One region of the Brevundimonas sp. RM1 genome, then DNA from elsewhere that is predicted to be linked to it. Evidence: predicted binding sites of a transcription regulator. Region 1 holds the regulator's gene; the other holds the start of a gene.
What was found. Region 1 encodes LexA, which represses DNA repair genes until DNA is damaged. Its sites were predicted from a motif close to ATGTTCNCNANNTGTTCT; they were not measured.
Positions count from the first base shown of each region.

Region 1 (3,409 bases):
ACGGCTCGAACAGCCGCGCCCTGACCGAGAGCCTCGACCGCTCGGTCCAGTCCCCGGTGTGGAGCCGCGACGGCCGCTCGATCTATGTCGCCTATGACGACCAGGGCCGCACCAAGGTCGCCCGCGTGTCGATGGACGGCGCCGTCACCACCCTGATCGAGGATCTGACCGGCGACGATTTCGGCCGCCCCTACACCGGCGGCGGCTTCACCGTGGCCGACGACGGGGCCATCGCCTATACGCGCGGCACGCCGACGCGTCCGGCCGACGTCCACGTCCTGAAGGGCGGCCGCAGCACCCAGCTGACCCGCCTGAACGCCGACTTCCTCAGCGCCCGCCGGCTGGGCGAGGTGCGCCGCATCCAGGTCGCCTCCTCCCACGATCAGCGCGCGGTCGAAAGCTGGCTGACCCTGCCGGCCGACTATGTCGAGGGCCAGCGCTATCCGCTGGTGCTGGAAATCCACGGCGGCCCGTTCGCCGCCTACGGCCCCCACTTCGCCACCGACAACCAGTTGTTCGCCGCTGCGGGCTATGCGGTGCTGTCGGTCAACCCGCGCGGCTCGACCTCCTATGGGGACGAGTTCGCCAACCTGATCCACCACAACTATCCGTCGAACGACTATGACGACCTGATCAGCAGCGTCGACGCCGTCATCGCTCAGGGGATCGCCGACCCGAACAGGCTGTTCGTCACCGGCGGTTCGGGCGGCGGCGTGCTGACCAGCTGGATCGTCGGCAAGACCGACCGCTTCAAGGCCGCCGTCGTCCAGAAGCCGGTCATCGACTGGGCCAGCTTCGTGTTGACGGCCGACAACCCGGCCTTCTTCGCCCGCTACTGGTTCGGCGAATATCCGTGGGAGAACCCGGAAGCCTACTGGCGCCGGTCGCCGCTGTCGCTGGTCGGCAACGTCAAGACTCCGACCATGGTCGTCGTCGGCGACGAGGACTATCGCACACCCGTCAGCGAGTCGGAGCAGTACTACACCGCCCTGCAACTGCGCGGCGTGCCCACGGCCCTGGTGAAGATCCCCGGCGTCGGCCACAGCCTGGCCGTCCGCCCGTCCCAGAACGCCGCCCGCATGAACGCCATGATCGAATGGTTCGCGCGCTACAAGGACGGCGCTCCGGCCGCTCCGGCGCAATAGACCCTGTCCCCGCGCCCGTCATGCGGCGGGCGCGGGGGTTCAGCGTGGCGTTAGTTGACTTTTAACCAGAACACTTACAGAACATCATCAACGGTTCACGCCTTGTTCTGGATTCTGCGCCATGCTCACGAAGAAACAGCACGAACTCCTGATGTTCATTCATGAGCGCATCCGGGAGACGGGCGTTTCGCCGTCCTTCGACGAGATGAAGGAGGCGCTGGACTTGGCGTCCAAGTCGGGCATCCACCGCCTGATCACGGCGCTGGAGGAACGCGGCTTCATCCGTCGCCTGGCCCACCGGGCCCGCGCGCTGGAGGTGGTGAAGCTGCCGGAGCAGGCGACGACCGCCGCGCCGGCCAAGGGCCGCGCGCCCTTCAAGCCCGACGTGATCCAGGGCGGCGGCCTGAACCCTCGCCCCGCCGTCGCCGAGGCCGCCAACGACGTGCGCGACCTGCCCCTGCTGGGCAAGATCGCCGCCGGCACCCCCATCGCCGCGATCCAGCACGAACGCGAGCGCCTGCCCGTCCCCGAAGCCATGCTGGGCGCGGGCGAGCACTACCTGCTCGAAATCGAGGGCGACTCCATGATCGAGGCCGGCATCCTCGACGGGGACACCGTCATCATCAAACGCGTGGAGAACGCCTCCTCGGGCGAGATCGTCGTCGCCCTGGTCGAAGGCGAGGAAGCCACGCTGAAGCGCCTGCGCAAGAAGGGCCAATCCATCGCGCTCGAGCCCGCCAACAGCGCCTATGAGACCCGCATCTTCGGCCCCGATCAGGTCGAGGTTCAAGGCAAGCTGGTCGGCCTGCTGCGCCGCTATCACTGAGGCCCCCATCCCCGCTCGTCCCGGCGGACGCCGGGATCCAGTGCTTTGGCTTCAAGCGGGTCGTCTGGAAGTTTGCCTGTAATCTAGCCTCCTCTGACCAACGACAGCACGTGCGGCTCTGACTGGATCCCGGCGTCCGCCGGGATGAGCGGCTAGGGGTGAGCCCCGCTCCACGGCCGCCGTCCCCGCACTTCCGCCGCCCACAGAGCGCGCCAGCCGCCGGCCTCATCGCGCCACAACTCCACCGAGCCGCCGCGCGCATGATCCGCGCCGTCCAGCACCAGCCGCCCCTCGCATGACGACGGCAGGACCGCGACCACGGCCCGTACGCTGACCACCCCGGCGCTGCGGCACATCTGATCCATCTGCGCCTCGCTAGGCGACGCCTTGCCCCACCACAGCGCCAGCACGCCTTCCTCGCCCTCCGGCGCGCAGAAGGAGCGTTTGCAGGTCCAGCCTTCGCCCGGCCGCCCCACCGCCTCCAGCCCCCGCCGCCGGGACCACAGGTCGCTGGCGAACTGGCGCACCGCGGGCCGCATCACGACCGCCTGCTCCCCCTGCCGATACGCCGCATTCGCTCCGCCGTCGCCGATCCAGACATCCGGCGGCGCCGGGCGCGGCCAGATCAGCACCGCCGCCGCGAACGGCAGGCCCAGCCAGCGCCACTGTCCGCGCCACAGGCACATGAACAGTATGCCCAGGAAAGCGACCGGCAGAGCCGCCGCCGGGGCGCTGGGGATCCCCTGAACCGCGCCGGGCAGACCCGCCGCCCAGTGCCCTATCGCCAGCATGACATCCACCGACTTGCCCGCCAGCCACAGGAAGGGCGCGCCCAGGCCCAACGGCTCCAGCGCCGCGCCCAGCGCCAGGGCGGGCATCATGATGAAGTCCGCCAGCGGCGCCGTCGCCAGATTGGCGATCAGTCCATAGACGGCCGTGCGGTTGAAATGCTGCATGGCGAACGGTCCCGTCGCCATGCCCGCCACCAGACTGGCGGCGCAGGCGGCCAGCAGCCAACTGCCTAACCTCTGCACGGCGACGATGGGCCAGGGCGCGGCGAACTCGCGGATACGGCGCGGCCAGACCTCGACCAGGGCGACGAGGGCCGCCGTCGCCGCGAACGACATCTGGAACCCCGGCGTCACCACGGCCTCGGGCCGCAGGAGTAGGACGACGAAGGCCGCCGCCGCCAGCGCCCGCATCGTCACCGCCTGCCGGTCCGCTAATACGGCCAGAAAGGCGATGGAGGCCGTCACCGCCGCCCGCTCGGCCGGCGGCGGCGAACCCGAAATGACCAGATAGGTTCCGACCGCGATCAGACCCGCGATCGCCGCGACCTTCTTGCCCGACACGCGCAGCGCCAGCCACGGCCAGGCCGCGACCAGCAAGCGCACCGCGAAGAAGACGAAGCCCCCGACGACCGCCATATGCAGACCCG
Region 1 is NZ_JBRERY010000005.1:69,212-72,620, reverse strand. Features, by position in the region: gene ACU5AP_RS07020 (S9 family peptidase) at 1-1,145, shown strand, start outside; gene lexA (transcriptional repressor LexA) at 1,267-1,971, shown strand; gene ACU5AP_RS07010 (ComEC/Rec2 family competence protein) at 2,124-3,409, opposite strand, start outside.

Region 2 (3,409 bases), on a different contig from region 1:
GAGAAAGCCTTGCGCCTTAGTCGTGCAGGCGATGCGGCGAGACGATCAGGCCGTCCTCGTCAGCGTAGAGCCAGTCGCCGGGGGTGAAGATGACGCCGCCGAAGGCGGTGGGGATGTCGATCTCCCCGATGGCGTCGCGATCGGCGCGCATGGGGATGGTTCCCAGGGCTTTGACGCCGACGTTCATGGTGTTGATGACGGCTGTGTCGCGTACGGCGCCGTGGACGACGATCCCGGCCCAGCCGTTGTCGATGGCCAGCTTCGCCAGATTGTCGCCGACCAGGGCGCGTTTGAGCGAACCGCCGCCGTTGACGACCAGGACCGCGCCTTGGCCGGGGCGCTCCAGCGTCTGGCGGACCAGGGCGTTGTCGTCCAGCACGCTGAGGGTGCGGATCGGGCCGTGGAAGGCGGCGACCTGGCCGAAGCTACGGAAGAGAGTCTGGCAGACCTTCACCACGTCGGAGTGGGCGTCGCAGAGGTCGGCGGTGGCAGGGCTGGTCATGAGGAGGCTCCGTTGGGTCGAGGCGAAGTCTGCCCGTAGGCGCCGAAGGGAAACAAGGCCGTTGCACTGAGAAACGCGTTTGATGGGCGTATCTCAACATCCGCTCATCCCGGCGTCCACCGGGATAAGCGGGAGAGAGGGCGGGGCGGCGTCTTGAGCGGGCAAAAAAGAGGCCCGCCCGAAGCAGGTCGGGCGGGCCGGTCTCCGTCCGACCGGCCCCGCGGGGTCGGTAGGCGGGTCGCGAGGCGGCGAACGGAGAAGCTCTGGCCGTCAGGGTACCCTTGCCTCCGGCCGTCATCCTCGGGCTTGACCCGAAGATCGGATCGTCAGCGCGATCACGGCTGGAAAGGAAGAGCACGCTGCCTGGCTGGATCCTCGGGTCAAGCCCGAGGATGACGGCGTTGGGGGTAGCGGATCAGCCCTCCAGATCCTGACCTTCATCGGGCTCGGGCGCGCCCAGCATGTCGTCGGCGATCTTGGCGGTGGACTGGCGGACCGCCTTCTCGATGGCGAGGGCCATGTCGAGGTTGTTCTTCAGGAACTCCTTGGCGTTCTCACGGCCCTGACCGATGCGGGTGGAGTCGTAGGAGAACCAGGAGCCGGACTTCTCGATGATGTTGGCCTTGACGCCCAGGTCGATGATCTCGCCGATCTTGGAGATGCCTTCGCCGTACATGATGTCGAAGATGACCTCGCGGAACGGCGGGGCGACCTTGTTCTTGACCACCTTGACGCGGGTGGTGTTGCCGACGACCTCGTCGCGGTTCTTGATCGCGCCGGTGCGGCGGATGTCCAGGCGCACCGAGGCGTAGAACTTCAGCGCATTGCCGCCCGTCGTCGTTTCCGGCGAGCCGTACATGACGCCGATCTTGTGACGGATCTGGTTGATGAACAGGACGATGCACTTCGACTTGGAGATGGAGGCCGTCAGCTTGCGCAGGGCCTGCGACATCAGGCGGGCCTGAAGGCCGGGCAGGCTGTCGCCCATCTCGCCCTCGATCTCCGCGCGGGGCGTCAGGGCGGCGACGGAGTCGACCACCACGATGTCCACGGCGCCCGAGCGCACCAGGGTGTCGACGATCTCCAGCGCCTGTTCGCCGGCGTCGGGCTGCGACACCAGCAGGTCGTCCAGGTTGACGCCCAGCTTCTGGGCGTAGACGGGGTCCAGCGCGTGTTCGGCGTCGACGAAGGCGGCCACGCCGCCCTTCTTCTGGACCTCGGCCACGGTGTGCAGGGCCAGGGTCGTCTTGCCCGAGGATTCGGGGCCGAACACCTCGATCACCCGGCCGACCGGCAGGCCGCCGATGCCGAGCGCCATGTCGAGACCCAGAGAGCCGGTCGAGACGCTTTCGATCTCGGCCACCTGTCCGGCCTTGCCCAGTTTCATGACCGAGCCCTTGCCGAAGGCGCGATCGATCTGTGCGATCGCCGCCTCAAGAGCGCGTTGTTTGTCGCCGTCTTCTTTACCCACGAGCTTCAGTGCCGCCTGTGACATTGGTTTTCTCTCCCTTGCCATGATTCCCATCTGACTTCGGGAGAGACCCGCCACGGACCCGCTCCCTCGTTGAGCCGGACTATGGACACGGTTTGTTCCTGTTCGCAAGATGTTCTCGTGAACTGAACGAGAACATTTATCGCGATGCGACCGATTTAGTCGTAAATTTACCGCCAGAAGCGCCGGGCGCGGGACAGGCGGGCGAAGGCGCTGCTTGAGGCGAGCAGCAGGACGGGGGCGCTCTGCTCGCGGCGGCCGATCAGGCGTCCGGCGGCGAAGGCGATCTCGGGCGAGGTCAGCCGGGCCTCGGCGGGGATGCGGTCGCGCGCCACGGCCAGGTCGTTGAGGGCGCCGAAGGCGTCCTGCGTCTGCTCCAAACCTTTGCGGAAACGCCGCTCGCGGCGGGGATGGTCGAACAGGCCGGCGAAGAACTCGGCCGCATAGCGCAGGCGTTTGACGCGGATGCGCAGACGGTGGCGGCCCGTGGCGTCCAGTCGGTCGAGACGGCGACCGTCGCGCCGCACGCGCCGGTTCAGCCGCTCCAGGGCCTCGGCGGCGAATTCGGCGACGGGCCGCTGTCGGCGCCAGGCGCGCACGGGGTCGGGATCGGTCCGCCAGGCGCCGGTCTCGATCCAGGCCAGGGTCTCGAACATCAGGGCGGCGTAGCGCGGCGAATCGATCGCCGCCATCGCCCGGCGATAGGCGCCGCTGCGGGCCGCCAGCAGGCGCAGGCCCAGGGGAGCGAGGTCGGGGTCGGGCGTCTCCAGCGCCGCGGGGTGGAAGACGTCGCGGATGAAGACGTCCAGGTCGCGCGCGGCGTCGGTCTCATGCGCCAGCCATTTCAGCTCGGCGACGACGGGAGCGGCGTCCTCGCCCAGCAGGGGACTGAACACGGACAGGGCGGCGCGCAGGCGGCGCAGGCCCACGCGCAGCTGATGCAGGGCCTCGGGCCGCCGCACCCGGCGCAGCAGTTCGGCGTTGGCCGAGACCTGGCCCAAGGCGGCCAGGGCCGTGCGGCGCAGGGCGGCCTCGGCGCTCAGGGCGCGCGGCAGGGGATCGACGCGGGCGAAACGGGGCGCGCGCTCCGACCCCTCGGCCAGGCGCCAGCCGCGCTCGGCCTTGCTCTCGAACAGGGGGACCAGGGCGACGTCGGCCGAAAGGCGCCGGGCCAGGGCGAACAGGGCCTGGGGCGGGCCGTCCTTCAACTCCAGCTCCAGTTCGCGCAAGGGCTCGACGCGGCCGCCCGCCGACAGCTCGCCCTCGTCATAGGCGGCCTCGATCACGGCGCTCTCGAAGGCGACCAGCCGGGCGCGGCGACGCACCGTGCTGGCGAAGCGGGGCGACAGGTTGCGGCGGCGGCCCTTCAGCAGGGCGGCGGCGGGCGTCGTCTTGACGGCCCGCCAGTCCAGGGC
Region 2 is NZ_JBRERY010000003.1:343,558-346,966, forward strand. Features, by position in the region: gene rraA (ribonuclease E activity regulator RraA) at 17-502, opposite strand; gene recA (recombinase RecA) at 918-1,997, opposite strand; gene ACU5AP_RS05460 (CYTH and CHAD domain-containing protein) at 2,165-3,409, opposite strand, start outside.
Region 2: a site for LexA is predicted at 2,096-2,113, ahead of recA (recombinase RecA). Genes of this name have one in related genera too.